DNA from 4 places in the Paenirhodobacter sp. YD-8 genome. Region 3 is predicted to be linked to each of the others. Evidence: riboswitches for the same ligand, from Rfam matches in the RefSeq annotation. Region 3 holds a riboswitch; each other region holds the start of a gene.
What was found. Region 3 has a riboswitch for cobalamin ahead of AC0QTQ_RS16850 (DUF1636 family protein). Riboswitches for the same ligand answer to the same signal wherever they lie in the genome.
Positions count from the first base shown of each region.

Region 1 (6,927 bases), 1.8 Mb from region 3:
AGCCCGAGCCCGAGAAGAAATCGTGATTCTCGTCGGCGTTCGGGCTCAGCGCGGCAAGGATCGCCGGGTTCACCCGGCACAGCTCGTCAGGGAAGAGGTTCTCGAAACCGAGGTTCTGCAGCGCCTTGTTGGCGTTGTAATGCAGGAAGGCCTTCACGTCCTCGCTCAGCCCGAGCGGATCATAGAGCGTCTCGGTATAGCGGCACTCGATCGCGTAAAGATCGAAGATCAGCGCGAAGGCGAAATCCTTGATCTCCTGCCGCTCGGCCGCGCTCAGCCGCTCCATCCCGCGCTGGAACTTGTAGCCGATGTAATAGCCATGCACCGCCTCGTCGCGGATGATGAGGCGGATCAGATCGGCGGTGTTGGTCAGCCGCGCCCGGCTCGACCAGTGCATCGGCAGGTAGAAGCCCGAATAGAACAGGAAGCTTTCCAGAAAGACGCTCGCCACCTTCTTCTTCAGCGGCTGCGAGGCGGCATCGTATTCGTCGAGGATCAGACGCGCCTTCTGCTGCAGATGCGGGTTCTCCTCGGACCAGCGAAAGGCTTCGTCTACCTCCGGGGTCGAGCACAGCGTCGAGAAGATCGAGGAATAGGACCGCGCATGCACCGCCTCCATGAAGGCGATGTTGGTCAGCACCGCCTCCTCATGCGGGGTGACCGCATCGGGCATCAGCGCGGGCGCGCCCACCGTGTTCTGGATCGTGTCCAGAAGCGTCAGCCCGGTGAACACCCGGATCGTCAGCCGCTGCTCGTCCTCGGTCAGCTGCGACCAGCTCTGGATGTCATTCGACAGCGGCACTTTCTCGGGCAGCCAGAAGTTCACCGTCAGCCGGTTCCAGATCTCCAGATCCTTGTCGTCCTGCACCCTGTTCCAGTTGATCGCGCGCGGCACCGGCCGCCCCGCAAAATCCTTCATCGTCTCGGCCCCTTTTTCTTGGCGCAAATACTCCGGGGGTCCGGGGGCAGCGCCCCCGGCCGGCTCCGGTCACGATCCCCCCTCACAGCGAGCACGACACGCAGCCCTGCACCTCGGTCCCCTCGAGGGCCATCTGCCGCAGGCGGATGTAGTAGATCGTCTTGATCCCCGCCTTCCAGGCATGGATCTGCGCGCGGTTGATGTCGCGCGTGCTGGCCGTGTCCTTGAAGAACAGCGTCAGCGACAACCCCTGATCGACATGCTGGGTCGCCGCCGCATAGGTGTCGACGATCGCCTCGGGTCCGATCTCATAGGCGTCGCGATAGAACTCAAGGTTCTCGTTCGTCATATAGGCGGCGGGGTAATAGACCCGGCCGATCTTGCCCTCTTTCCGGATCTCGATCTTCGCGGTGATCGGATGGATTGAGGAGGTGGCGTTGTTGATGTAACTGATCGAGCCGGTGGGCGGCACCGCCTGCAGGTTGCGGTTGTAAAGCCCGCCCTCCATCACCGCGTCCCGCAGCGCGGCCCAATCCGCGCGGGTGGGCACGGCGATGCCGAAGCGCTCGAAAAGGTCGGTCACCGTCTCGGTCTCGGGCAGCCAGTCGCGGGTCACGTATTTCTCGAAGAAACGGCCATCGGCATATGTCGAATTCTCAAACCCGACGAAGCTGCGCCCGCGCTCGCGCGCCAGCACGTTCGAGGCGCGCAAGCAGTGGTACAGCACCGTGGCGAAATAGATATTGGTGAAGTCGATACCCTCGGGGCTGCCGTAATGGATGCGCTCGCGGGCCAGGAAGCCATGCAGGTTCATCTGGCCCAGCCCGATCGCGTGGCTTTCGTCGTTGCCGCGCCGGATCGAGGGTACCGAGTCGATCGCCGACATCTCGCTGACCGCGTTCAGCGCCCGCACCGCGGCCTCGACCGTGGCGCCGAGGTCGCCGCCATCCATCGCCTTGGCGATGTTGAGCGAGCCGAGGTTGCACGAGATGTCGGTGCCGAGGTGGCGATAGCTCAGGTCGTCGTTGAACTCCGACGCCTCGTTCACCTGCAGGATTTCCGAGCATAGGTTCGACATGGTGATCCGCCCCGCCACCGGGTTCGCCCGGTTTACCGTGTCCTCGAACATCAGGTACGGATAGCCGCTCTCGAACTGGATCTCGGCGAGCGTCTGGAAGAAGGCACGCGCATTGATTTTGCGCTTGCGGATCTTCGGGTTGTCGACCATCTCGCGGTAGCGCTCGGTCACCGAGATCTCCGAGAAGGGCTTGCCATAGACCTTCTCCACGTCATGCGGCGAGAACAGGTACATCTCCTCGTTGCGCTTCGCGAGTTCGAAGGTGATGTCGGGGATGACGACGCCAAGGGACAGCGTCTTGATCCGGATCTTCTCGTCGGCATTCTCGCGCTTGGTGTCGAGGAAACGCAGGATGTCGGGGTGATGGGCGTTCAGATAGACCGCCCCCGCACCCTGCCGCGCGCCCAGCTGGTTGGCATAGCTGAAACTGTCCTCGAGCAGTTTCATCACCGGGATCACCCCCGAGGACTGGTTCTCGATCCCCTTGATCGCGGCGCCCTGCTCGCGGATGTTGGTCAGCATCAAGGCCACGCCGCCGCCGCGCTTCGACAGCTGCAGCGCCGAATTGATCGCCCGGCCGATGCTCTCCATGTTGTCCTCGATGCGCAGCAGGAAGCACGAGATCAGCTCGCCGCGCTGCGCCTTGCCGGCATTGAGGAAGGTGGGCGTCGCCGGCTGGAACCGGCCGGCCAGCATTTCGTGCATCAGCCGCAGCGCCAGCGCCTCGTCGCCGCGGGCGAGCGTCAGCGCGACCATCACCACCCGGTCCTCGAAGCGTTCGAGGTAGCGCTTCCCGTCGCGGGTCTTCAGCGTATAGCTGGTGTAATACTTGAACGCGCCGAGGAAGGTCGGGAAGCGGAACTTGACGCGAAAGGCCGCGTCCCAGATCCGCGCGAGGAAACCGGCGTCGTACTGGTCAAGGACATGGCCCTCGTAATAGCCCTCCTCGACCAGGTAGCGCAGCTTTTCCTCGAGCGAGTGGAAGAACACGGTGTTCTGGTTCACGTGGCTCAGGAAATACTGCCGCGCGGCCATGCGGTCGGCGTCGAAGCGGATGCGCCCCTGATCGTCGTAAAGGTTCAGCATCGCGTTCAGCGCATGATAGTCGAGCCCCTGCCATTCGGCGGGCACGCCCTTGGCCGGGGCGGCGTCGCTCAGATCGCGGTCGAGAATTGCGTCTTCCAAAACCTGTCCAGTCCTTCTGTGACACGGGCGATATCGGTGGGCGTGCCGGCCAGCTCGAAGCGATAGAGCACCGGCACCGCGCATTTTTGCGCGATGACATCGCCGGCAAGCGCGAAGAGCGCGCCGAAATTGCGGTTGCCGCTGGCGATCACGCCGCGCAGCTGCGCGCGGGAGTCCGGATCGTTCAGAAACCGGATCACCTGTTTATGGACGGCGCCGCGCCCTGCCCCGTCGGCATAGGTCGGCGTCACCAGAACGAAGGGCGCGCGGGGGGCGGGCATCGGCGCCTCGGCCGCGACCGGGATCCGATCGGCGGGCAGGCCGAGCGCACGGATGAAGCGCGCGGTATTGCCCGAGCGCGAGGAGAAATAGACAAGCCCGCCCATCCGCTCAGGCCAGCGCCGCGATCTTGTCGGGCCGGAACCCCGCCCAGTGGTCATCGCCGGTCATCACCACCGGCGCCTGCCGATAGCCGAGCTCGGTGACCCGGGCGAGCGCCTCGGCATCCTCGGTCAGATCGATGAGGTCGAAGGCAAGGCCGCGGGCGGCCAGCGCACGGGTGGTGGCGGTGCATTGCACGCAGGCCGGTTTCGAATAGACGGTGATGCTCATCTCGGGTCCCTTGTCTGTGCCATAGGGCGGCAGGATCAGGGACGCGGGCAGATGCGGACGCGCCGCATTGCACAACGCCTCCGGGCCCACCGACCGGTTCGTCTCTTGCGTCCTGGCAGGTCTCCTGGCTCGCGGTTCGATCGCTTCCCCCTCCTTCCCGGCGCAGCGCGCCAGTGGATCAACGGGGTCGGCTCACCGCTCACAGTTGCGGGGGCAGCGCCGGTCTTACACCGGCTTCCCTTTTCACCCGCGACGAGTCGCGGGCACCAAGACAACATCATTTAGATACACCCGGGGCAAACATGTCAATATCCGGTATATAGCGCACCAATCGAGCAGGTCAGTATCTGACGATACCACTGCTCTGCTCCCTGAGAACTGGATTGAGCCACAACGTCGTGGCCGACGTGTCCGGCCCTTTGCGGACGGTCAGTCACCCCTTCCAATGGGTGCGAGGTTGGCCTCGGTCACTTTCATTCGGTTCGAGGAATATCGAGCAACGGGCCCGCGTCGATGCCGCGCCGAGCTAAAAGCTCGGGGCGGCAAACCACGAAGCAGCCTTTAACGCCATCCCTGACAGCCTGTTCGGCCTGCACCTCGTCGGAAAGCTTGAGCCACCGTGATTTGCCTTGAAACACGGGCGTCAGAACATAGCCCGAGCTGATCCAGCCGCCCGGGAAGAAATAACGCTCTGCTCCGACAGCAGGTTGAACACTGACAGGCAAGACCACTGCCGCTTTCTTCACCTTGGGTGGCCGCGCCGTCGGAATTGCGAACGCTCTGAGCCGCTCAAGACCATCGTAGTCCATCCGTTCCGGCTCACGAAGCCGCGGATCTTCAACATGCAACTGTCGCAGGGTGAAACGGTCTTTGCCAAAATTGCAGAGCGCACAGGAGATCACGACATTTTCAACCGACGATCTGCCCCCATGGCTATGGGGCTCAACATGATCGAATTGCAGCCAAAGGGATTGGAAACCAGCATGTTGCTTCGACGGGTCACGACTATCCCAACCGACCGCTACGGGGTACAGTTTTGCCGCGATCTTTCGAATATCCGCATGAACCACAGGAATGCCGCAGTACCGGCAGCGGTAACCATCACGCTCAAGAACCGCTGCACGAATATCCGGTGCGATGTTACGGTCAGGATCGCGCTCAGATTTTGGAATGACCGAGGTGTCTCCCAGCGGCTTCATCTCCACGACATTCTTAATTACGCCCACCCAAGAAGAATTGAGCCAATCCCACACCTTCGGTGAGTCCGCTTGTCGAAAGAGATCATCGGCCTGGGCGAAGTCACCATGCACATGCGCATCTGCCGCGCCTTTCATGGCGTCCCAAGCGGCAAATATCTCTGGAATTGGTTCCTTGATACAGCGGCGCATTTTTCTCTCGCGTCCCTCCGGTCGATAAAACAACCGTAGAGGCTCCTATTTCGCGTCACAAGGAATAGCAGCTTAGCCTCTCCGCGATCAGTGTCGCATACGCCCGCCCATCCCCGTCGAGGACGGCCTGTTTCCCGGTGAATTTCTGCGCAACGCTGCCGTTCATACATGGCGCAGCCACCGGCCGCTTCCCGCCCCTCACGTCGATCCGAGGCCGGAAAAGCGGCGCAGTGAACGAACGGCTGCTTTTGCCAGACGCTGCAATCGGGCTGCCGCACACGCATCGGGCGGCTCTCGCCCATAAAGACATATCTCTAACGTAAGACAAGCCGGAACTGCCGCCGCCTCAGCAACGAGAGGTCATCCTTGTCAATCTATCCCGACACGGGCGATTGCTCTACGATCAGTACGCCAGTTTCGATCTGTTCTCGGACGAAGCGCTTAAAGCTCGGAGGCCAGACACGGATGAACCGCTCCGGGTTTGCCGGAGGCTCCAACTCCTGAGTAGGATGGAGCATCATGAGCAAGACCACGAACAAATTTTCTCCCGAAGTGCGCGAGCGTGCAGTACGCTTGGTTCTCGACACTGAGGGTCAGCATGGATCGCGTTGGCAGGCGGTCATGTCGATTTCCGCGAAGATCGGCTGCGCACCCCAGACCCTGAACGAGTGGGTCAAGAAGGCCGAGGTCGACAGCGGTAAGCGGGCTGGCGTCCCGACAGACATGGCCGAGAAGATGAAGGCGTTAGAGCGTGAGAACCGCGAGTTGCGCCAGGCGAACGAGATCCTTCGTAAGGCATCAGCGTATTTTGCGATGGCGGAGCTCGACCGCCGGTCGAAGTGATGGTCGGGTTCATCGACGATCAGCGAGGGGAGCACGGGGTCGAGCCGATCTGCAGGGTTCTGCCGATCGCCCCGTCCACCTACTACGATCACCTGGCGAAGCGTACCGATCCGGCCCGTTTGTCGGATCGCGCCCGCCGCGACGCAGTCCTGCGGCCCGAGATCGAGCGCGTCTTCGAGCAGAACTGGAGGGTATACGGCGTGCGCAAGGTCTGGCGTCAGCTGGATCGGGAAGGCCTCGATGTCGCCCGTTGCACAGTCGCCAGGCTGATGAAGGATATGGGTATTCAAGGCATTATCCGCGGCAAGCCGCACAGAACGACGGTGCCGGATAAAAAGGCTCCCTACCCTTTGGACAAGGTGAACCGGCAGTTCAGGGTTCCAGCGCCGAACATGCTTTGGGTTAGCGATTTCACCTACGTCGCCACCTGGAGGGGCTTCGTGTATGTGGCTTTCGTCATCGACGCCTACGCACGCCGGATCGTCGGCTGGCGGGCAAGCCAAACAGCACACGCAGGCTTCGTTCTCGATGCCCTTGAACAGGCTGTCCATGATCGCCGCCCGGTCAAGGGCGCAGGGCTCGTCCACCATTCCGACCGCGGGTCGCAATACCTGTCCATTCGCTACACCGAGCGTCTGGGAGAGGCCGGCATCGAGCCATCCGTGGGCAGTGTCGGCGACAGCTACGACAACGCGTTGGCCGAGACAATCAACGGCCTCTTCAAGGCAGAGGTCATCCATCGGCGCGGTCCGTGGCGTAACTTCGAGGCCGTCAAATATGCCACCATCGAATGGGTCGACTGGTTCAACAACCGCCGCTTGCTCGAGCCGATCGGGAACATTCCCCCGGCGGAAGCAGAGGTGAACTTCTACGCCGCTCTGGAAACTGAAGACATGGCTGCG
Region 1 covers NZ_CM152649.1:1,443,262-1,450,188, reverse strand. Annotated here, with positions in the region: gene nrdF (class 1b ribonucleoside-diphosphate reductase subunit beta) at 1-919, opposite strand, end outside; gene nrdE (class 1b ribonucleoside-diphosphate reductase subunit alpha) at 1,002-3,083, opposite strand; gene nrdI (class Ib ribonucleoside-diphosphate reductase assembly flavoprotein NrdI) at 3,152-3,568, opposite strand; gene nrdH (glutaredoxin-like protein NrdH) at 3,573-3,794, opposite strand; cobalamin riboswitch at 3,892-4,080, opposite strand; gene AC0QTQ_RS07070 (HNH endonuclease) at 4,268-5,182, opposite strand; one part of gene AC0QTQ_RS07065 (IS3 family transposase) at 5,702-5,990, shown strand; AL1L pseudoknot at 5,983-6,099, shown strand; one part of gene AC0QTQ_RS07065 (IS3 family transposase) at 5,990-6,927, shown strand, end outside.
Region 1: it holds a riboswitch for cobalamin, as region 3 does, so the genes downstream of both, nrdH (glutaredoxin-like protein NrdH) here and AC0QTQ_RS16850 (DUF1636 family protein) in region 3, are expected to answer to the same signal.

Region 2 (6,927 bases), 1.2 Mb from region 3:
CTGTCTCGAACTCACCACCAAGATGAACGCGGTCGACGACGGCGTCTTCGATATGATCGAGGAGACGCTGGGCAAGATCGGCGGCGCGGTGAAGGCACTGGTGGTCGGCAACCACGACCCGCGCGCCTTCTCGGCCGGCGCCAACCTCGCCCGTTTCGTCGAGATGATCGAAAGCGCGAACTGGGACGCGATCGGCGGCTTCATCGCCCGCGGCCATGCGCTTTACCCGCTGCTGCGGCAGGCGCCGGTGCCCTCGGTCGCGGCGGTGCAGGGGATCACGCTGGGCGGCGGCTGCGAGCTGACGCTGCATTGCGCGGCCCGCGTCGTGCATCTCGAGGCGAAGATCGGCCTGCCCGAGCACACGCTTGGCATCCTGCCGGGCTGGGGCGGCTGCACCCGGCTGACCGCGCGGCTTGGCGCGGCGAAGGCCTTCGCGGCACTGACCCAGCCGCGCCCGGCGGGCTCGGCGCGCGAGGCGGTGACGCTTGGCTTCCTCGACCCCGCGACGACGCAGGTGGTGATGCACGCGGATGACCGGATCGGCGCGGCGATGCAGACCGCGCTGGCGATGATCGACGGTTACGAGGCGCTTGCGCCCGAGCGGATCACCACCGGCGGCGCCGAGGAGGCCGAGGCGATCCTCGCCCCGCGCCGCGAGATGGTGGCGGCGGGCAAGCTGTCGGCGGCCGATCTCGCGGTGCAGGAGCACATCGCCTCGGTCATCACCGGCGGCCCGCTCGGCGGCGAGCTGGGCGAGGAGGATCTGCGCGCGCTCGAGGCCCGCGCCTTCGTCGAGATGATGCAGGTGCCGCTGACGCTTGCCCGGATCAAGCACATCCTCGAGACCGGCAAGCCGCTGAAGACCTGATCAGACAACCTGCGGCCGGGCGCCCTGCCCGGCCACACCAAGGGAGGACCCATGGAGCACAACATCTACAACATCGGGGTGGAGAAGACCCCGGCGAACTATCTGCCGATCACGCCGCTGAGCCTGATGGACCGCTCGGCCAAGGTCTATCCGGACCGGCTTGCGGTGGTCTACGAGGGCGTGCGCCGCACCTGGGGGGAGACCTATGCGCGCTGCCTGAAGATGGCCTCGGCCCTGTCGAAGCGCGGCTACGGCAAGGGCGACACGATCTCGATCATGGCGACCAACATCCCCGAGATGTTCGAGTCGCATTTCTCGGTGCCGATGGCCGGCGCGGTGCTGAACGCGATCAACACCCGTCTCGATGCCGAGGCCGTGGCCTTCATCCTCAGCCATGCCGAAAGCAAGGTGATCTTCGTCGACCCGGAATTCGCCGAGATCGTCGACCGCGCCGTGCACATTGCCCGGCCGCGCGACCTGCTGGTGGTCGACATCACCGACCCGTCCTTCGGCGCGGCGCGCAAGATCGGCCAGATCGGCTATGAGGAGCTGCTGGCCGAGGGCGATGCCGATTTCCGCTGGATCCGCCCCGACGACGAATGGGACGCGATCACGCTGAACTATACCTCGGGCACCACCGGCAACCCGAAGGGCGTGATCTATCACCACCGCGGCGCGCATCTGAATGCGCTGGCGAATGTCGTGTCGTGGCACATGGGGGACCGGCCGGTCTACCTGTGGACGCTGCCGATGTTCCATTGCAACGGCTGGTGCTTCCCTTGGACCATCGCCGCCTCGGCGGGGGTCGCGGTCTGCCTGCGCGCGGTGCGCGACGAACCGATCTATCGCCTCATCAAGGAAGAGGGCGTCACCCATTTCTGCGGCGCCTCGGTGGTGCTGGCGATGCTGGTGCATGCGGCCCCCGAGATGAAGGACGGCCTGCAGAAGGGCGTCAAGGTGCTGACCGGCGGCGCCCCGCCGCCCGCGATCATCATCGAGAAGATGGAGGCGCTCGGCTTCGACGTCACCCATGGCTATGGCCTGACCGAGACCTACGGCCCCGGCGTCACCTGCGCCTGGCACGAGGAATGGGACGGGCTGTCGCTGCCCGAACGCGCGAAGCTCAAGGCGCGGCAGGGCGTGCGCAACCACGCGATGGAAGAGATCATGGTGGCGAACCCCGACACCCAGGAGCCGGTGCCGGCCGATGGCGTGACGATGGGCGAGATCTTCATGCGCGGCAACAACGTGATGAAGGGGTACCTCAAGAACCCCACCGCCACCGACGAGGCCTTTGCCGGCGGCTGGTTCGCCTCGGGTGACCTCGGGGTGATGCACCCCGATGGCTATATCGAGCTGAAGGACCGCTCGAAGGACATCATCATCTCGGGCGGCGAGAATATCTCCTCGATCGAGGTCGAGGACGTGCTCTACAAGCACCCCGAGGTGATGGAAGCGGCCGTCGTCGCCCGCCCGCATGAACGCTGGGGCGAGACGCCCTGCGCCTTCGTCAAGCTGCGCGCGGGCTCGGAGGTGAGCGACAAGGAGCTGATCGCCTTCTGCCGGCAGAACATGGCGCATTTCAAGGCGCCGAAGACCGTGGTGTTCGGCGATCTGCCGAAGACCTCGACCGGCAAGGTGCAGAAATTCGTGCTGCGCGACCGGGCGCGGCAGATGGAACTGCAGTCCTGAGACAGACGAAGGGGGCCCGGCGGGCCCCCTTTCGCTATCCGGCCAGCGCGCGGACGATCATCGCCGGATCGGCATTGCCGCCCGAGACCACGGCGATCACCGGCCGGTCCGCCTCGAAGGCCGCAGGGCGGGCGAGCGCCGCGGCAAGCGCCACCGCGCCGCCCGGCTCGGCCAGGATCTTCAGCCGCAGCGCCGCCGCCCGCATCGCCGCCAGCGCCTCGGCGTCGCTCACCGCAATGCCCGGGCCGCACAGCCGCGCCATCACCGGGAAGGTCAGCTCGCCCGGCATCGCCGTGACGATCGCGTCGCAGATCGAGCCCGCCGCCTGCGCATTCGCCACCCGCCGCCCGGCGGCAAGCGAGCGTGTGGCGTCATCGAAGCCCTCAGGCTCGCAGGGCCGCACCCGCAGCCCCGGCGCCCGCGCCTGAAGCGCCAGTGCAATCCCCGCCGTCATCCCGCCGCCGCCGCAGGGCACGAGCACATCGGCGGCCGCGATGCCAAGCTGCGCGCAATCCTCGGCGATCTCGAGCCCGATCGTGCCCTGCCCGGCAATCACCTGCGGCTCGTCATAGGGTTTCACCAAGACCAGCCCGCGCTCGGCCGCGATCCGCGCGCCGATCTCCTCGCGGCTTTCCTCGACGCGGTCATAGAGCACCACCTCGGCGCCGAAGGCCCGGGTGTTGTCGATCTTCAGCGCCGGCGCGTCCGAGGGCATGACGATCACCGCCGTCAGCCCGAGACGCCGCGCCGCATGGGCGACGCCCTGCGCGTGGTTGCCCGAGGAAAAGGCGATCACCCCGCGCGTGCCCGCGGGCAGCGCCGTCAGCGCCGACCAGGCACCGCGGAACTTGAACGAGCCCGTGTGCTGCAGGCATTCGGGTTTCACCAGAACCCGCCGCCCCGCGACCGCGTCGAGGAAGGGCGAGGAAAGAAGCGGCGTGCGCCGGGCATGGCCGGCAAGCCGCGCCGCGGCGGCCTCGATCATCGTGATGTCCATGCGCCTTCATCCCACGCCCCGGCGCAATCGGGCAAGAGGGCTTGGGCGGGCAAGAGGGCATGGGCCCACCCCGTCGCTGCACCGCGGCAAATCCGCATCGCCAGCTCACGCGGCCCTCGCGCAGGCTCACGGGCGCTTGACAGCGCCGCCCCCGATCGCGCAAGACGAACGCGCCTCGGTTCCGGGCCCAAAGTCCGGATGAAAAGGGAATGCGGTGCGCCTTCGGGTCATGCCGCAGCTGCCCCCGCAACTGTAAGCGGCGAGCGAAGACGGCAACTGCCACTGGGGCGATCCCCCGGGAAGGCCCGTCCGAGCCCAGACCCGCAAGCCAGGAGACCTGCCGCGGCACTCACCCTTGTCCGATGCGGGGCGCATCGGTTCAGCGGCCATCCGCAGTGGTGATTGTCGCCGTCTGCGGGATCTCCCGTCAGATTTCGTTTCACGAGGGGCCCTGCCCCGCCCTGAGGGAGTTCCGCATGCAAAACCTGCGCATCTCGCTGCTTCTCACCACCGCCCTCGTCACCGCGCTGCCCGCCGGCGCCGAGGACACCACCGCGCTCGACGAGATCACCGTCTCGGCCAATCTCGAGGCCACCGGCACCGACCGCACCGGCGCCACCGTCACCGTCGTCACCGCCGACGAGCTGGCGCAGGCCGGCGACACCCGCGTTGCCGATTACCTCGCGCGCCTGCCCGGGATCTCGGTGAACGGTTCGGGCCCGATCGGCACCACCGCGTCGCTCTATCTGCGCGGCGCGCCGGCGCAATACATCCCCGTGCTGGTCGACGGCATCGAGGTGGGCGATCCGGCCTCGCCCCAGGGGGCCTATGACTTCGGCACGCTCTCGACCGCCGATGTGAGCCGCATCGAGGTGCTCGAGGGCTCGAGCTCGGCGCTTTACGGCTCGCAGGCGGTGGCCGGCGTGATCAACATCACCACCAAGCGCGCGACGAAACTTGGCACCGAGCAGTCGGTCGCCACCGAATACGGCCAGTATGCCACCCGCAAGTTCAGCTATTCGGTCGCCACCAAGACCGAGAATGCCGAGGCCGCGCTGACCTATTCGCATATCTCGACGCATGGCTTCTCGGCCCGCGACGAGAACGACGGCAATTTTGAGGCCGACGGCTATCGCGCCAACCGGCTCAGCTTCTTCGGTCAGTACACTTTCGCGAACGGGCTGACGCTTGGCGCGAACGGCTTTGCCGAGAAGAGCTGGGGCGAATTCGACGATTACACCGGCGATGTCGCCGGCACGCCGGGCGACGACTTCACCACCCGCGACACCAAGGGCGCGCGCGTCTTTGCCGATTTCGTCACCGGCGCCGTCGACAACACGCTCGACGCGACCTGGTTCGACAGCGACCGGCAGTCGTGCTCGAACGGCTGGTGCGACCCGTTCGACGGCACCCGTACCAAGCTTGGCTATCAGGGCGCGACGGATCTGGGGGCGACGGCGCGGCTCGTCTTCGGCGCCGACACCACCAAGGAGAAATCCGCCGGCGCCTCGACCCGCACCAACGGTGTCTTCGGCGAGCTGAACTGGGCCGCGGCCGAAAAGCTCGACCTGACCTTCTCGCTGCGCCATGACGACCACAGCGATTTCGGCGGCTTCACCTCGGGGCGGATCGCGGCGGTCTACCGGCTGCAGGACGACCTTCTGCTGCGCGCCTCGCTCGGCAACGGCTTCCGCGCCCCCTCGCTCTATGAGCTTTTCAGCGTCTATGGCGACCCCGACCTGAAGCGCGAGGACAGCCAGAGCGCCGACATCGGCATCGAGAAACGCTGGGGCGAGACGGCGAGCCTGCGCGCCACCGCCTTCTATCTCGACGCCAAGAACCTGATCGGCTGGGATTACGCCGCCACCGCCTGCGGTCAGCCCTGGGGCTGCTATGCGCAGGTGCCGGGCCATTCGCGCCGCTCTGGGCTGGAACTGGCCGGCCATTACCGGGTCTCGCCGCGTCTCGATCTGGCCGCGGCCTATACCTACACCGACAATTCGGTCTCGACCGGCTGGGCGGCGGTCGCGCGTCATGACCTGACCGTCACCGCCACCGGCACGATCACCGAGGCACTGTCGGGCGACATGTCGGTGCATTACGTCGCCGACCGGCCCGACGGGATGCCCGAATATGCGGTGGTCAACGCCTCGCTCGACTATGACTTCGGCGAGGGGCGGACCGGCTATCTGCGGGTCGAGAACCTGTTCGACAAGGAATACCAGACGAACAAGGGCTATGGCACCTCGGACCGGGCCTTCTATGTCGGGCTCCGTGCGTCGTTCTGAGCGGCATAAGGGCTGGCGGGCGCTTGCGCTTGCCGCCGCGCTGATGCTGGCGCCCCCCGCCGCGGCCGAGGTGCCGCAGCGGGTGGTGTCGATCAACCTGTGCACCGACCAGCTGGCGATGCTGCTCGCCGCACCCGGGCAGCTTGTCTCGGTGTCGAACCTCGCCCGCGATCCGCTCGCCTCGGCGATGGCCGAGGAGGCCGCGGCCTATCCCGAGAACCACGGCCTTGCCGAAGAGGTCTTCGCGCTGCGCCCCGATCTGGTGCTGGCAGGCACCTATACCAGCCCCGCGACGACGGGCCTGCTGCGCCGCCTTGGCGTGCGGGTCGAGACCTTCGCCCCCGCCTCCGACATGGCGGCCGTGCGCGCCGAGATCCTCGCCATGGGAACCGCCCTCGGCCGTGACGAGGCCGCCCGCGCGATGGTGGCGCAGTTCGATGCCGATCTGGCCGCGCTGCGCGCCGATCCCGCCACCGGCCCGCGCGCCGCACTCTACTATGCCAACAGCTATTCGCTGGGCGACAAGACGCTTTCGGGGCAGATCCTCGCCGCTGCCGGGTTCCGCAATGTCGGTGCCGAGGCGGGGCTGAGCATCGGCGGCACCCTGCCGCTCGAGGTGCTGATCCTCGCCCATCCCGATCTCATCGTCTCGGGGCAGCGCTATCCCGGCGCCTCGCGCTCGGAAGAGGTGCTCGACCACCCCGCGCTCGCCGCGCTCGGCTCCGCCTCGGCGCGGGCGGCGATGGCGGATCGTGACTGGATCTGCGGAACGCCCTATGTTCTGCGCGCCGTGCGGGCGCTGCGTGCCGCCCGCGACGGCCTGACGGAGTGACCATGCGCCTGCCCTATCCCGCGCTTCTTGCCGCGCTCGGCCTTGCCGGCGCCCTGCTGTTCCTCGCCTCGCTGCTGGTCGGCCCGGCGGCGATCGGGCTGTCGGACAGCCTCGCCGCGCTGATCCATGGTCAGGGCGAGGCGGTGACGCTGGTGATGCGCGAGGTGCGGCTGCCGCGCGCGATCCTCGGCGCGGCGATCGGCGCGGCGCTCGGGCTGTCGGGCGCGCTGCTGCAGGGGCTGTTGCGCAA
Region 2 covers NZ_CM152649.1:939,214-946,140, reverse strand. Annotated here, with positions in the region: gene AC0QTQ_RS04620 (3-hydroxyacyl-CoA dehydrogenase/enoyl-CoA hydratase family protein) at 1-868, shown strand, start outside; gene AC0QTQ_RS04615 (acyl-CoA synthetase) at 920-2,560, shown strand; gene AC0QTQ_RS04610 (threonine ammonia-lyase) at 2,595-3,557, opposite strand; cobalamin riboswitch at 3,717-3,916, shown strand; gene AC0QTQ_RS04605 (TonB-dependent receptor plug domain-containing protein) at 4,034-5,845, shown strand; gene AC0QTQ_RS04600 (ABC transporter substrate-binding protein) at 5,820-6,677, shown strand; gene AC0QTQ_RS04595 (FecCD family ABC transporter permease) at 6,686-6,927, shown strand, end outside.
Region 2: it holds a riboswitch for cobalamin, as region 3 does, so the genes downstream of both, AC0QTQ_RS04605 (TonB-dependent receptor plug domain-containing protein) here and AC0QTQ_RS16850 (DUF1636 family protein) in region 3, are expected to answer to the same signal.

Region 3 (6,927 bases):
GCCGTCACCCCGCGCAGCTGCACATGCGCCCGGCCCGAGAGGTCGATGATGCCGCTGCCGAAGCGCCGCGCCGCCTCGGCCACACGCGCCGCGGCATCGGCGCTCAGCCGCCCGCCCGGCGGGCGCAGCCGCACCACCAGCCCGTCGCCAGAGGCCATCGGGCGCAGCGCGCCCGGGCACCAGCCCTGAACCGTGAAACTCATCGCAGATCCTCCAATGCCGCGGCGATCGCATTGCGCCGGCTGTGCCACAGCCCTGCCTCGGCCAGCCGCCGGAACAGGTCGCGCAGCGCGGCAAGCGCGCCCGGGTTTTCCGCCGCCATGAAATCGGTCACCTCGGGCCGGCCAAGGGTCGCCTCGAAGTAGAGATCGAAGAGATGCGCCGGCACCGCGTCTGCAAGCTGCGCGAAGGCGGCCAGGTGATCGGCCGTCGCCGCGATCTCGGCCGCGCCGCGAAAGCCGTGGCGCATCATCCCCGCCGCCCAGTCCGGGTTCGCGGCACGCGCACGCACGACCCGGGCGATCTCTTCGGTCAGGCTGCGGGCGCGAGGGCGGGCGGGATCGGTGGTGTCGAGGTGGTAAAGCGCCGGCGCCGGCGCCCCGACCCGCGCCATCGCCGCGGCGAAGCCCGCCTCGTGGCCGGCGTAATCGACGGCAAGCAGCAGGTCGCTTTCGGGCAGATCCTGCGCATGGACGAAGGCATCCGCCCCGGCAAGCCGGGTCTCGAGCGCCGCACGTTCGGGCCGCACCGCGCCATCCGCGCCGATCGCATGGGCCGAGGCCGCAAGCCAGGCCTCACCCGCCGCCGCCCGCGCTTCGGGCGTCAGTGCCGCGGTCACATCGCCCATGCCCAGCCCGTATTGCCCCGGCCGCGGCCCGAAGACGCGCGGGATGCGGGCGGTATAGGGGTTGTCCTCGGGCGCCTCCTCGCGCCCCGCGAGCGCCGCGGCGCCGGTCTCGAAAAGCTGCGCAAGGGCCGGGAAGATGTCGCGGAAAAGGCCCGAGACCCGCAAGGTCACATCGATCCGCGGCCGGCCCAGAAGCGCCGCCGCGATCACCTCGACCCCGGTCACCCGGCCCGATTGCGCGTCCCAGACCGGTTTCAGCCCGGCGAGCTGCAGCGCCATGGCGAAATCCTCGCCCGCGGTGCGCATCGTGGCCGAGCCCCAGAGATCGACGACCAGACCCCGGGGCCAGTCGCCGTGGTCCTGCAGGTGGCGGCGCAAGAGCTCCTCGGCGTGCGTCACCCCCTGCGCATGGGCGGCGGGCGTCGGCACCGCGCGCGGATCGACGGAAAACAGGTTCCGCCCGGTCGGCAGCACGTCCGAACGCCCCCGCGCCGGACTGCCCGAGGGGCCGGGCGCCACCCGCCGCCCGGCAAGCGCCGCGATCAGCCCCGCGCGCTCGGCCGCGCCACAGGCGCCCCGGCCGAAGACGTGGAGCCCGTCGCCGAAGCGGCTTTCCTTCAGGTCGCAGACGAAGCGGTCGATGCGGGTGATCGCCTCGGCGGGGCTGGCGCCCGCAGGCAGGCCAAGGTCCTCGGCGACGCCGCTTGCCGCCGCCGCGTCGCGGATCGCGTCGATCAGCCGGTCGCGCCGCGCCGGGTCGAGACCATCGGCGGTCGAATATTCGTCAAGCAGCGCCTCGAGCCCGGCCAGCCGCTCGGGCAGTGCGGCCTCGGTCAGCGGCGGCGGCAGGTGGCCAAGCGTGACCGCCCCCAGCCGGCGCTTGGCCTGCGCGGCCTCGCCCGGGTCGTTGACGATGAAGGGGTAAATGACCGGCAGCGGGCCCAACAGCGCCTCGGGCCAGCACGCCGCCGAGAGCGCCACCGCCTTGCCCGGCAGCCATTCGAGCGTGCCATGCGCCCCCATGTGCACGAGCGCCTGCAGCCCCTGCGCCCGCAGCCACAGGTAGAAGGCGACATAGCCGTGCCGCGGCACCCGGGCGAGGTCATGATAGTCGGCCTCGCGCGCCGTGACCTCGCCACGTTCGGGCTGCAGCGCCAGCAGGATCTTGCCCCGGCGCAGCGCGGCGAAGTGGAAGGCGCCATCGTGGCAGGCGGGGTCCTCCGCCGGCGCGCCCCAGGCGGCGGCCAGATCGTCGCGCAGCACTGCGGGCAAGGCGGCAAGCGCCGCCTGATATTCCGCCAGCGGCCAGCTCAACCGCTCGCGCGCCAGCGCCTCGGCCCCCGGCCCCGGTGCGATGTCATAGCCCTCGGCCGAAAGGTCATCGAGCAGCGCCCCGGTCGAGGCGAGCGCATCGAGGCCCACGGCATGGGCCATCTGCCAGCTCCGCCCCGGATAGGTCGACAGCACCACGGCCACCGCCCGCGCCGGGGCCGGGGTGGTGGCCAGCCGGTGCCAGGCCGCAACCCGCGCCACCAGCGCGGCGATCCGGTCGGGCTCGGGCGCGTGGATCAGCCGGGCGTGTTCCAGCACCGCGTCGCGCGCGGCCGGCGCCTTGAACGAGACGACCCCGGCAAAGATCCGGCCATCGACCTCGGGCAGCACGACGTGCATCGCCAGATCGGCGGGCGACAGGCCACGCTCGGCCGCGGCCCAGTCGGCGCGGGCGGCGGTCGACAGCGCGCCCTGGAAGACCGGCACATCGAGCCCGTCAAAGGGTGTGCGCCCCGCCGCGCCCTGCGCCGAAAAGGCGGTGAGGTTGACCACCGCGACCGGCGGCGCCGCGGCCAGATGCGGGGCGAGCCAGTCGGCAAAGCCCGGCGCCTTGAGCGAGGGCGCAAAGCAGGCCGTGGCCTGAAACCCCGCCGCCCGCAGGGCCTCGATCAGCGCCGCGACCGGCGCCATGTCGGCGGCCGTCAGCCAGGCGCGGTAACAGGGCACAAGCACCCGCGGCCCCTCGCCCACAGGCGCGGGGGTCACCCCCGCCTCGGGCGTCCAGAAGCCGAATTCGGGGAGCGCCGCCGGTGCATCGGGCTCGGGCGCGGGCAGGCCCGCGGCGCGGGCCAGGTGGCACAGCGCGGCGCGCGCGGCCTCGGCTCCGCCCGCATCGCACAGCGCGGCAAGGGTGGCGAGCGTCTCCGCGGGCAGGGTCGAGGCCTCGGCCAGCCGCGGATCGGGCCGGCCATCGGCGGGCAAAACGGCCAGCGCCATGCCCCGCCGCCGCGCCAGATCCTGCACCGAGGCAAGGCCATAGGGCCAATAGCCCTCGCCGCCGATCAGCCGGATCAGCACCGCCTTCGCCCCCCCGAGCGTGCGCTCGAGATAGGTATCGACCGAGACCGGGTGGCGCAGCGCGGCCAGGGGGGCAAGCCGCAAGGGCGGCAACGCCCCCGCCGCCGCATGCCAGCCCTCCGCGAAAGCACCGAGATCCGAATCCGAGAAGGACAGCACCACCAGATCCGCGGGCGATTGCCCCAGATCGGTCGGCACCTCGGTCTCCTCGAGCCCGTGGCTTTCGCGGAAGACGACATGCATCAGGCGGCGGCCTCGCTCAGCGCGGCGCGGATCGCCCCGGCGTCGACATCGGCGCGTTCGGCGATCACCACGAGGGCCGAGCGGCGCGGATCGGCGCCCCAGGGCCGGTCGAACTGCCGCCGCACCCGCGCGCCGACCGCCTGCACCAGAAGCCGCATCGGCTTGCCGGTGACCGCGACATGGCCCTTCACCCGCAGGATGTTGCGCTCGGCCGCCAGCCGCTCGATCGCGGCGACGAGACGCTCGGGATCGGCGACCTCGGGCAGATCGATCACCACCGTGTCGAAATCGTCATGCTCGTGATCGCCATGGCCGTCGTGATGCGAGGGGCGCGCGGCAAGGTCGTCCTCGGCCGCGGCGGCAAGCCCCAGCACCACGGCCGGGTCGATCGCGCCCTCGACCATCGGCAGGATCGGCAGCGGCCGCGGCGCCTCGGCCTCGATCGCGGCGCGGGCGGCGGCAAGCCCCGCCTCGCCGGCGAGATCGGCCTTCGACAACAGCACGATATCGGCGCAGGCGATCTGGTCCTCGAACACCTCGGACAGCGGCGTCTCGTGGTCAATGCTGTCATCGGCGGCGCGCTGCGCATCGACCGCGGCCAGATCCGGGGCAAAGCGCCCGGCCGCCACCGCCTCGGCATCGGCGACCGCAATCACCCCGTCGACGGTGATGCGCGAGCGGATCGCCGGCCAGTCGAAGGCCTTGAGCAGCGGCTTCGGCAGGGCAAGGCCCGAGGTCTCGATCAGGATGTGGTCGGGGCGGATAGGCTGGGCCAGAAGCGCCTCGATCGTCGGGATGAACGCGTCGGCGACGGTGCAGCAGATGCAGCCGTTCGCCAGTTCGACGATATTGTCGAGCGGACAGCTCTCGTCGGCACAGGCGCGCAGGATGTCGCCGTCGACGCCCACGGTGCCGAACTCGTTCACCAGGATCGCCAGGCGCCGGCCCTGCGGGTTCGCCATCAGATGGCGGATGAGCGTGGTCTTGCCGGCACCGAGAAAGCCGGTGATCACGGTGACGGGGATCTTGGTCAGGTCGGTCATGGTCACTCCTGCGGGGGGATGCGGGCAAGGCTTTGCTTGCGGAAGATCTCGGGGCGCGCGCGCCAGGGCACGAGCCCGTCGGCGCTGGCGACATAGAGCGCGGCGCCGGAGAGGATCTCGGCGGCGTTCTCGGGGCTCAGGCGGCCGTAGACATAGCTCCACTTGCCCGGCGCGCTCAGCGCCACGGCACAGCCCTGCGCACAGGCCGAAAGGCATTCGACGCCCCGGATGCGCAGCCCCTCGGGGCAGGAGCCCGCGGCCAGTGCGGCCAGCAGCGCGGCACCGGGGCGCGCGCCCTCGCCGGGGTCCTCGCCCGCCCTGCGGCAGGTGGTGCAGACATGAAGTGTCGCGGTCATCGCCCGTCCTTCCAGTTCGCGGAAAGGGGGCTGGCCAAGGGATCGGCGGGCACACGGGGGCGACCGGCAATCCACCCGGTCGCGGCACACCCCGTCCGCCCGTAATCGTCAGCGCTGGCAGGTCTCCCGGCTTGCGGATCCAGGGTTTCCCCAACGGGCGCCCACCTTCCCGGCCAAAGGCCAGTGGCTTGGGCGACCTTTCCGGTCACGGTCGCGGGGGCGGCTGCGCTTGAGGCCCGGCAAGGCCCTATCGCATTCCCTCTTCGCCTGTCGTAGGACAGGAACCAACGCGCGGCCACCAGAGGCCCGGGCGCGCGATTTGTCAAGCCGAAGGAGAGCCGCGATGACGCCCGAGACCGAAGCCGACGCCGCCCGCCACGCCGCGAAGATGGCCAGGAAGAAGGCCGCGCGCGACCGGATGATGGCGACGAAGACCGGCGAGAAGGGGCTGATCATCGTCCATACCGGGCCGGGCAAGGGCAAGAGTTCGTCGGGCTTCGGGATGATCCTGCGCGCCATTGCGCATGAGATGCCCTGCGCCGTGGTGCAGTTCATCAAAGGCAGCTGGGACACCGGCGAGCGGCGCCTGATCACCACCCATTTCGGCGATCTGTGCCGCTTCGTCGCCTCGGGCGAGGGCTTCACCTGGGAGACCCAGGACCGCGAGCGCGACATCGCCGCCGCCCGCGCCGGCTGGGAGAAGGCCAAGGAGCTGATCCGCGACCCCGAGATCCGCATGGTGCTGCTCGACGAGATCAACATCGCGCTGCGCTATGGCTATCTCGACCTCGACGAGGTCCTGGCCTTCCTACGCGACGAGAAGCCCGAGATGACCCATGTCATCCTGACCGGCCGCAACGCCGCCGAGGCACTGATCGAGGCGGCCGATCTGGTGACCGAGATGACGCTGGTCAAGCACCCGTTCCGCGCCGGCATCAAGGCCCAGCCCGGCGTCGAGTTCTGAGCCCGGACCGGGGGCCAGCCCCCGGACCCCCGAGGTATTTCGACCAAGAAGAAAAGGAAATCTCAACCTTGCCCTGCAAGAATCGATCTGCGGTACAGGGAGAGGTCCCGATGACCGCCCAGGAAGAAAGCGTCGCGCCTCCCCCGCCCCGGCGGCCCGAGGCGCGACGCCGTCTTGGAAACCCCGTCCTGTCATTCTTCTTGGCCCCAAATACCTCCGCCGGAGGCTCCCGCACTCTCGGCCGCGCGACGGCGGGAGTCCGGGGATGACGGCGTTGATGATCCAGGGCACGGGCTCGAACGTCGGCAAGTCGATGCTGGTGGCCGGGCTGTGCCGGGCGGCGCGGCGGCGTGGGCTGAGCGTCGCGCCCTTCAAGCCACAGAACATGTCGAACAACGCGGCCGTCACCGCGGACGGCGGCGAGATCGGCCGGGCGCAGGCGCTTCAGGCGCGGGCGGCGGGGCTTCTGCCCGTCACCGACATGAACCCGGTGCTGCTGAAGCCCGAGAGCGAGACCGGGGCGCAGGTGATCGTTCAGGGGCGGCGGCGCGCCGTCACCGGGGCGCGCGACTATGCCACCTTCCGCGCCGGGCTGATGGGGGCGGTGCTCGACAGCTTCGGCCGGCTCTCGGCGGCGCATGACCTTGTCCTCGTCGAGGGCGCGGGCAGCCCGGCCGAGGTGAACCTGCGCGCGAACGACATCGCCAACATGGGCTTTGCGCGCGCCGCCGGGGTGCCGGTGGTGCTCGCCGGCGACATCGACCGCGGCGGGGTGATCGCGCAGATCGTCGGCACGCAGGCGGTGCTGGACCCGGCCGACGCGGCGTTGGTGCGCGGCTTTGTGGTGAACAAGTTCCGCGGCGACCCTCAGCTCTTCGACGACGGCTATCGCTTCATCGAGACGCGCACCGGCTGGCCCGGTTTCGGCGTTCTGCCCTGGTTCTCCGCGGCGCATCGCCTGCCCGCCGAGGATGCACTCGACCTGGCCTCGGGCCCGGCCTCGGGCGGAGTGAAGATCGCCTGCCTCACCTTCTCGCGGATCGCGAATTTCGACGATCTCGACCCGCTTGCGGCCGAGCCGGAGGTCGAGCTGGTGATGGTGCGCGCGGGCGAGCCGATCCCGGG
Region 3 covers NZ_CM152649.1:3,469,836-3,476,762, forward strand. Annotated here, with positions in the region: gene cobG (precorrin-3B synthase) at 1-203, opposite strand, end outside; gene cobN (cobaltochelatase subunit CobN) at 200-3,439, opposite strand; gene cobW (cobalamin biosynthesis protein CobW) at 3,439-4,482, opposite strand; gene AC0QTQ_RS16850 (DUF1636 family protein) at 4,485-4,838, opposite strand; cobalamin riboswitch at 4,938-5,142, opposite strand; gene cobO (cob(I)yrinic acid a,c-diamide adenosyltransferase) at 5,182-5,802, shown strand; gene AC0QTQ_RS16860 (cobyric acid synthase) at 6,068-6,927, shown strand, end outside.

Region 4 (6,927 bases), 450 kb from region 3:
GGTGAACGAGACCACGCGCGCCCAGCTGACCGGCGAATGGGTGCACCGCTTCAATGGCGCGCCACCGGCGATGACCGGCACGATCCTCGGTGTCGGCGCGGTGTCGGCGGCGGTGCCGGCGCCGGCGCGGGACTGGGGCCGGATCGGCGTCGACCTCGATGTGACCCTTGCGCCGTCGACGCTGCTGTCGCTGTCGGGCAGCACGATGATCGGCAACGGCAGCGATGCACAGCTTGCCGGCAGCGTCAGCCTGCGGGTGGAGTTCTGAGTTCACGAACGTCCGGCGCTGCCCGCCCCGCAGCGCCGGCGCAAGGGCCGCGTCCCGTCTCGGCAGGGGCGGGGGGCGGCCCGGAAATCGAAAGGACGGCCCCGCGGGGCCGTCCTTGTCGTTTTGTGCCGATGGGCTGGCGGCGGTTCAGGCCGTCTTCCGGCCGAAGCCGAGCAGCTGATAGAGGAGCAGCGCCGCCAGCGTCGAGGTGCCGATGCCGCCAAGGGCGAACTCGCCGATCCGCAGGGTGAAGTCACCGCCACCGAAGATCAGCGCGACGCCCGCGGTGAACAGGTTGCGCGGGTCCGAGAAGTCGACCTTTGCCTCGATCCAGATCCGCGCCATCGCCGAGGCGATCAGCCCGAAGACCGAGACCGAGAGACCGGCCAGAACCGGCGCCGGGATCGTCTGCAGGAGCGCGCCGAATTTCGGCGACAGGCCGAGCAGGATCGCGACCAGCGCCGCGACCACGAAGACGAGGGTCGAATAGACCTTGGTCATCGCCATCACGCCGATGTTCTCGGCATAGGTGGTGACGCCGGTACCGCCGCCCGAGCCCGCGACCATCGTCGCCAGTCCGTCGGCGACGAAGCCGCGGCCGATGAAGCGGTCCATGTTCTGCCCGGTGATCGCGCCAAGCGCCTTGATATGGCCGAGGTTCTCGGCCACCAGCACGATTGCCACCGGGGCGATCAGGGTCACCGCCGACCAGTGGAACTCGGGCGACACGAATTTCGGCAGGCCGAACCAGGCGGCCTCGCCGACCTTGGCGAAGTCGATCCCCGGCACGAAGCCAAGTCCGTTGCCCAGCACCAGCACCAGCGCATAGCCGAAGGCGAGCGCCAGGAGCACCGAGACCCGGCGGGTGGCGCGCGGGCCATAGCTCGAGATCAGCGCCATGCACAGCACGGTGAGCAGGGCGACCGTCAGGTGCCCGGCAGTCGGCGTGCCGAAGGCGTTGAGCTGGTTCACCGCGACCGGCGCGAGGTTGAGCCCGATCGCCATGCCGATGGTGCCGGTGACGACCGGCGGCATCAGCTTCTCGACCCAGCCCGCGCCCACGGCCATCACGATGAGCCCGATCAGCGCATAGATCGCGCCGCAGGCGACGATGCCGCCAAGCGCGGTGGCGATCGTCGCGCCGGGCTGGGCGGTCACCGCCAGCACCACCGCGATGAAGGCGAAGGACGAGCCGAGATAGCTCGGCACCCGGCCGGCGGTCAGGATGAAGAACAGAAGCGTGCCGATGCCGGAGAAGAACACCGCCACATTCGGGTCGAAGCCCATCAGGATCGGCGCGACGATGGTCGAGCCGGACATCGCCAGCAGGTGCTGGACGCCCATGGTGAGCGAGGCGGCAGCCGGCAGCCGTTCGTCCGGCATCACCACATTGCCCGTCGCGGGGCGCCATGTCGGGAAATAGGACATTGATTCCTCGGGGTCTGTGTTGCGTTGCCCCGCCATACTGCCGCGGCGGGCGCTTGCGCCAGCCCCGATGGCGGTTCCGCCCCGTCACCGGCTGCGACGAATGGGCCGGGCCGGGGATCGGCGTTGCGCCGGCGGGGTGCGCCGGCCTATCTTGCGGGCGAAGTCAGGCAGGGGCGGGCGATGCGGGAACGGCACAGGCGAAACGGGCGGCAGGCGGGATGCGGGGGCGCGGCATGAGCGCCGCGGGCCTGATGCGCGTGCCCGAAGGCGCCTTCCGCTTCGTCGCGCTCGATGTCGAGACCGCCTGCTCGGACGCCGCCAGCATCTGCCAGATCGGCATCGCCTGCGTGCGGGCGGATGGCGGCATCGAAAGCTGGGTCACGCTCGTGGATCCGCAGGTGCGCTTTTCGTCCTTCAACGTGCAGCTGCATGGCATCGGTCCCGAGCAGGTGCTGGGCGCGCCCGATTTCGCCCGTGCGATCGCGCCGCTCGAACCCTTGCTGTCGCGCCACCTCATCATCCAGCACAGCAGCTTCGACCGCCGCGCGATCGAGGGCGCCTATGGTGCGGCCGGGCGGGTGGCGCCCGGCTGGCGCTGGGGCGACAGCGTGCGGATCGCGCGCCGCGCCTGGCCCGAGTTCATCGGCAATGGCGGGCACGGGCTTGGCCATCTGAAGGCGCAGCTCGATTTGCGCTTCGAGCATCACGACGCGGGCGAAGATGCGCGCGCCGCGGCCGAGGTGGTGCTGCAGGCCGAGCGCCGCACCGGGCTGGATTTCGAGGCGCTTCTGGGCCCCGCCCGCGCGCCTGTTGCGCGGCGCGTGCAACGCGGCTAGTCAGGACCTGTTCGGTGCCCGGGCGCGTTGCGTCGGGGATAATCGGGAACACGGTGCAGATCCGTGACGTGCCCAACGCTGTAAGGTGGACCGGGCGGCATGGCCACTGGCTTCGGCCGGGAAGGCGCCGCATCGGGGCGAAGCCAAGTCAGAAGACCGGCCGGACGCCACAGACCCCGACGCGCGGACGGCGGCGGGGCCGCAGGTCTGTCAGGCAGGGGATTTGTCATGCAGCCAATCGGACTGAAGCCGGCCGGAGCCTTCTCCGCGCCCGAACGCGAGGCCGTCTATCGGGCCATCCATGAAAGGCGCGACGTGCGCGGGCAGTTCCTGCCCGATCCGATCGACGATGCGGTGCTGGCGCGGCTTCTGGCCGCCGCCCATGCCGCGCCCTCGGTCGGGCTGTCGCAGCCGTGGAACTTCCTCGTGATCCGCGATGCGGGCGTGCGCGGCGAGATCCGCACCGCCTTCGAGCGTGCGAATGACGAGGCCCGCGAGATGTTCGAGGGCGGCCGCCGCGCGCTGTATTCGGCGCTGAAGCTGCAGGGGATCAGCGAGGCGCCGCTCAACCTGTGCATCACCTGCGACCGGCGCCGTGGCGGGCCGGTGGTGCTGGGCCGCACCCATGACACCGACACCGACCTCTATTCGACCGTCTGCGCGGTGCAGAACCTGTGGCTTGCGGCGCGCGCCGAGGGCATCGGCGTCGGCTGGGTCAGCATCTTCCGCGATGCCGATCTGCGCCGCATCCTCGGTCTGCCCGAGCATGTGGTGCCGGTGGCCTATCTCTGCCTCGGCCATGTGACGGAGCTGTTCGACGCGCCCGAGCTCGAGGCGCGGGGCTGGGCGACGCGCCACGCGCTTGCCCAGATGACCTGCACCGACCGATGGGGCGGGCCGGCGTGGGAGCCTGCCGCCGGGGGAGCCGCGGCGCCTGACCGTTCGGGTGCTTGACAGCGGGCGGGCCGGATGCGAGGTCTTTGGCCATAGCGACAGGGGCGCTCGGGCAACCGGGCTGAGAAGAACCCTTAGAACCTGAACCGGATAATGCCGGCGGAGGGAGGCGCGCGGAAGACCCGGAGCGCATCTGCCCTCCGCTGTCTCTCCCGATCCCTCCCGGCCCCGGCGCATGTGGAGGAGATCACGATGGAAGACCCGGGCAAATTCCTTGCGGTGATGCGGCAGACCGCGCCCCTGGTGCACAACATCACCAATTACGTCGCGATGAACGTGATGGCGAATGTGCTGCTGGCGGCGGGGGCCTCGCCCGCGATGATCCATGCGCGCGAGGAGGCGGCCGAGTTCGCGGGCCTCGCTCAGGCGCTGACCGTCAACATCGGCACGCTCTCGCCGCCCTGGGTGCAGGCGATGGAAGAGGCGGCCGCGGCCGCCGTCGCGGCGGGCCGGCCCTGGGTGCTTGACCCCGTGGCGGTCGGTGCGACCGGCTATCGGCGCGAGGTGGGCGCGCGGCTCGTGTCGCGCGCGCCCACGGTGATCCGCGGCAATGCCTCCGAGATCCTGGCGCTGGCCGGGGCGCAGACGGCAGGGAAGGGGGCGGATGCGACCGATGCCGTGGCCATGGCCCATGCCGCGGCACGCGACCTTGCCCGCCGCAGCGGGGCCGTCGTCGCGGTGACCGGGGCGGTGGATTTCGTCACCGATGGCCGGCAAAGCGCCGAGGTGGCGAATGGCCATGCGATGATGCCGCGGGTGACGGCGCTTGGCTGCGCGCTGACCGGGGTCGTCGGTGCCTTCTGCGTCGGACAGGAGCCCTTCGCGGCCACCGTCGCGGCGCTGGCCTTCTATGGCCTTGCGGGGGAAGAGGCCGGCGCGGTCGCGGCCGGGCCGGGCTCGTTCCAGGTGGCCTTCCTCGACGCGCTTGCCGCCCTCACCCCCGAGGCGCTCACCGCCCGCGCGCGGATCGTGTGCACATGATCCCGCCGCTCTGCTTCATCACCGACGCCCATGCCCCGCACGACGTGATCGCGCAGGCGCTGGCCGCGGCGCGCGGCGGCGCGGGCTGGGTGCAGCTGCGTGACAAGACCCTGCCCGATGCCGATTTCGCCGCGCTTGCGCGCCGGCTGATGGCCGAGCTGGCGCCGCTTGGCGCGCAGCTCGTCATCAACGACCGGGTCGAGGTGGCGCGCGAGACCGGCGCGCCGGGGCTGCATATCGGGCAGGGCGACGGCGACCCCGCCGCGATCCGCCGCCGCATCGGACCGGGCGTGGTGCTGGGCCTGTCGATCGAGGCCGAGGCGCAGCTTGCCGCGGTGCCCGAGGGCGTCGATTACCTCGGCGTCGGGCCGGTGCATGCGACGGGCTCGAAACCCGATGCCGCGCCGCCGATCGGGATCGCGGGCTTTGCCGCGATCGCCGCGCGCAGCCCGCTGCCCTGCCTGGCGATCGGCGGCCTTACCGCGCGCGACGCCGCCGCGATCAAGGCCGCGGGCGGCGCGGGGCTCGCCGTGATCTCGGCCATCTCGCGCGCCGGGGACATGGCCGGTGCCGCCCGCAGCCTTCTGAGCGCATGGAGAGACGCATGATCCCGAATATCCTGTCGATTGCCGGCTCGGACTGTTCCGGCGGGGCCGGCATCCAGGCCGATCTGAAGGCGATCTCGGCCAATGGCGGCTATGCGATGACCGTCATCACCGCGCTGACCGCGCAGAACACCCGTGGCGTCACCGCGGTGAGCCTGTGCCCGCCCGAACTGATCGCGGCGCAGATCGCGGCGATCCGGGACGACATTACCATCGACGCGGTCAAGATCGGCATGCTGGGCGATGCCACGGTGATCGCCACCGTGGCCGAGGGCATCGCGGGGCTTGGTTGCCCGGTGGTCCTTGATCCGGTGATGGTGGCGAAAAGCGGCGACCGGCTGTTGCAGGCCGAGGCGGTGGCGGCGCTGCGCGCCCTGATCCCGCGCGTCAGCCTCATCACCCCGAACCTGCCCGAGGCGGCGGATCTTCTGGGCCTGCCCGAAGCCACGTCCCCCGACGAGATGCGGGCACAGGCGCAGGCGCTGCGCGCGCTTGGCCCGGCGGCGGTGCTGCTCAAGGGCGGCCATCTCATCGGCGCCACCAGCCCCGATCTGCTGCTCGACGCCACCGGCGAGACCTGGGTCGAGGCGCCGCGGATCGCCACCCGCAACACCCATGGCACCGGCTGCACGCTGTCCTCGGCGCTGGCCACGCGGTTGGGCGCGGGGGTGCCGCTTGAGCGCGCGGTGCGCGAGGCCAAGGCCTATCTCAGCGCCGCGCTCGCCAGTGCCGACCGGCTGTCGGTCGGCGCAGGGCATGGGCCGGTCAACCATTTTTACGCCCTTCAGGAGAGTGCAGAATGAGCTTTACCCAAGACCTTGCCGCGCAGACGCAGGGGCTGCGCCGGCAGATCCACGAGATGCCCTTCAACCGCGAGCTGGCGGCGGGCACGCTGCCGGCCGAGGTGTTCCGCGGCTATATCATCCAGGACGCGCATTACCTCGAGGGCTTTGCCCGCGCGCTGGCGCTGGCCGCGGCGAAGGCGCCCGACGGGCAGGCGGTGGCGCAGCTCGCGGGCTCGGCCACCGGCGCGGTCGCGGTCGAGCGCGGGCTGCACGCGCATTACATGGGGCTCTTCGGCGTCTCGGCCGAGGCCTTCGCGGCCAGCGAGGTCTCGGCGGCCTGCGACCATTACGTCTCGTTCCTGCTGCGCAGCGCGGCGCTTGGGGATTTCGCCGAGGCGGTGGCGGCGCTGCTGCCCTGCTTCTGGATCTATCGCGACATCGGCCGCGAGATCGCCGGCCAGTCGGGGCCGGAAAACCCCTATGCCGCCTGGATCGCCACCTATGCCGGCGAGGCCTTCGACGACAGCGTGGCGCGGATGCTGGCCCTGGTCGACCGGATCGGGGCGGCGGCGGATGCGGCGACACAGGCGCGGATGCACCGCGCCTTTCTCCGCGCCTGCTGGCACGAATGGCGGTTCTGGGACAGCGCCTATCACCGCGAGCTCTGGCCCGAGGTCGGGCGGGTGGCCTGAGGAAACGGGGGCAGGAAACGGGCGGCGGCGCTCAGCGCTGCCGCGTGCCGCCGACCCAGACCCCGGCGATGGCGCGGTCATCGCCCATCATGATCGTCGGGAACAGCTCTTCCCAGAAGCTCTCGGCCCGCACCGCACGTTGCGCGATGAGCGGCGTCGAGGCGAGGTCGACGGCGATCAGGTCGGCCTCCATCCCCGGCGCGATATTGCCCACAAGCCCGTCGATCTTCAGCGCCCGGGCCGAGCCCTGCGTGGCGAGCCACCACAGCTGTGCCGGATGCAGCGGATGGTGCCGCAGCTGCGCCACCTCATAGGCCGCGGCCATGGTGCGCAGCATCGAGAAGCTCGAGCCGCCGCCGGTGTCGGTGGCAAGCCCCA
Region 4 covers NZ_CM152649.1:3,020,131-3,027,057, reverse strand. Annotated here, with positions in the region: gene AC0QTQ_RS14680 (autotransporter domain-containing protein) at 1-268, shown strand, start outside; gene AC0QTQ_RS14675 (solute carrier family 23 protein) at 416-1,696, opposite strand; gene AC0QTQ_RS14670 (exonuclease domain-containing protein) at 1,930-2,532, shown strand; cobalamin riboswitch at 2,528-2,711, shown strand; gene bluB (5,6-dimethylbenzimidazole synthase) at 2,761-3,486, shown strand; TPP riboswitch at 3,517-3,611, shown strand; gene thiM (hydroxyethylthiazole kinase) at 3,679-4,467, shown strand; gene thiE (thiamine phosphate synthase) at 4,464-5,075, shown strand; gene thiD (bifunctional hydroxymethylpyrimidine kinase/phosphomethylpyrimidine kinase) at 5,072-5,875, shown strand; gene tenA (thiaminase II) at 5,872-6,549, shown strand; gene guaD (guanine deaminase) at 6,581-6,927, opposite strand, start outside.
Region 4: it holds a riboswitch for cobalamin, as region 3 does, so the genes downstream of both, bluB (5,6-dimethylbenzimidazole synthase) here and AC0QTQ_RS16850 (DUF1636 family protein) in region 3, are expected to answer to the same signal.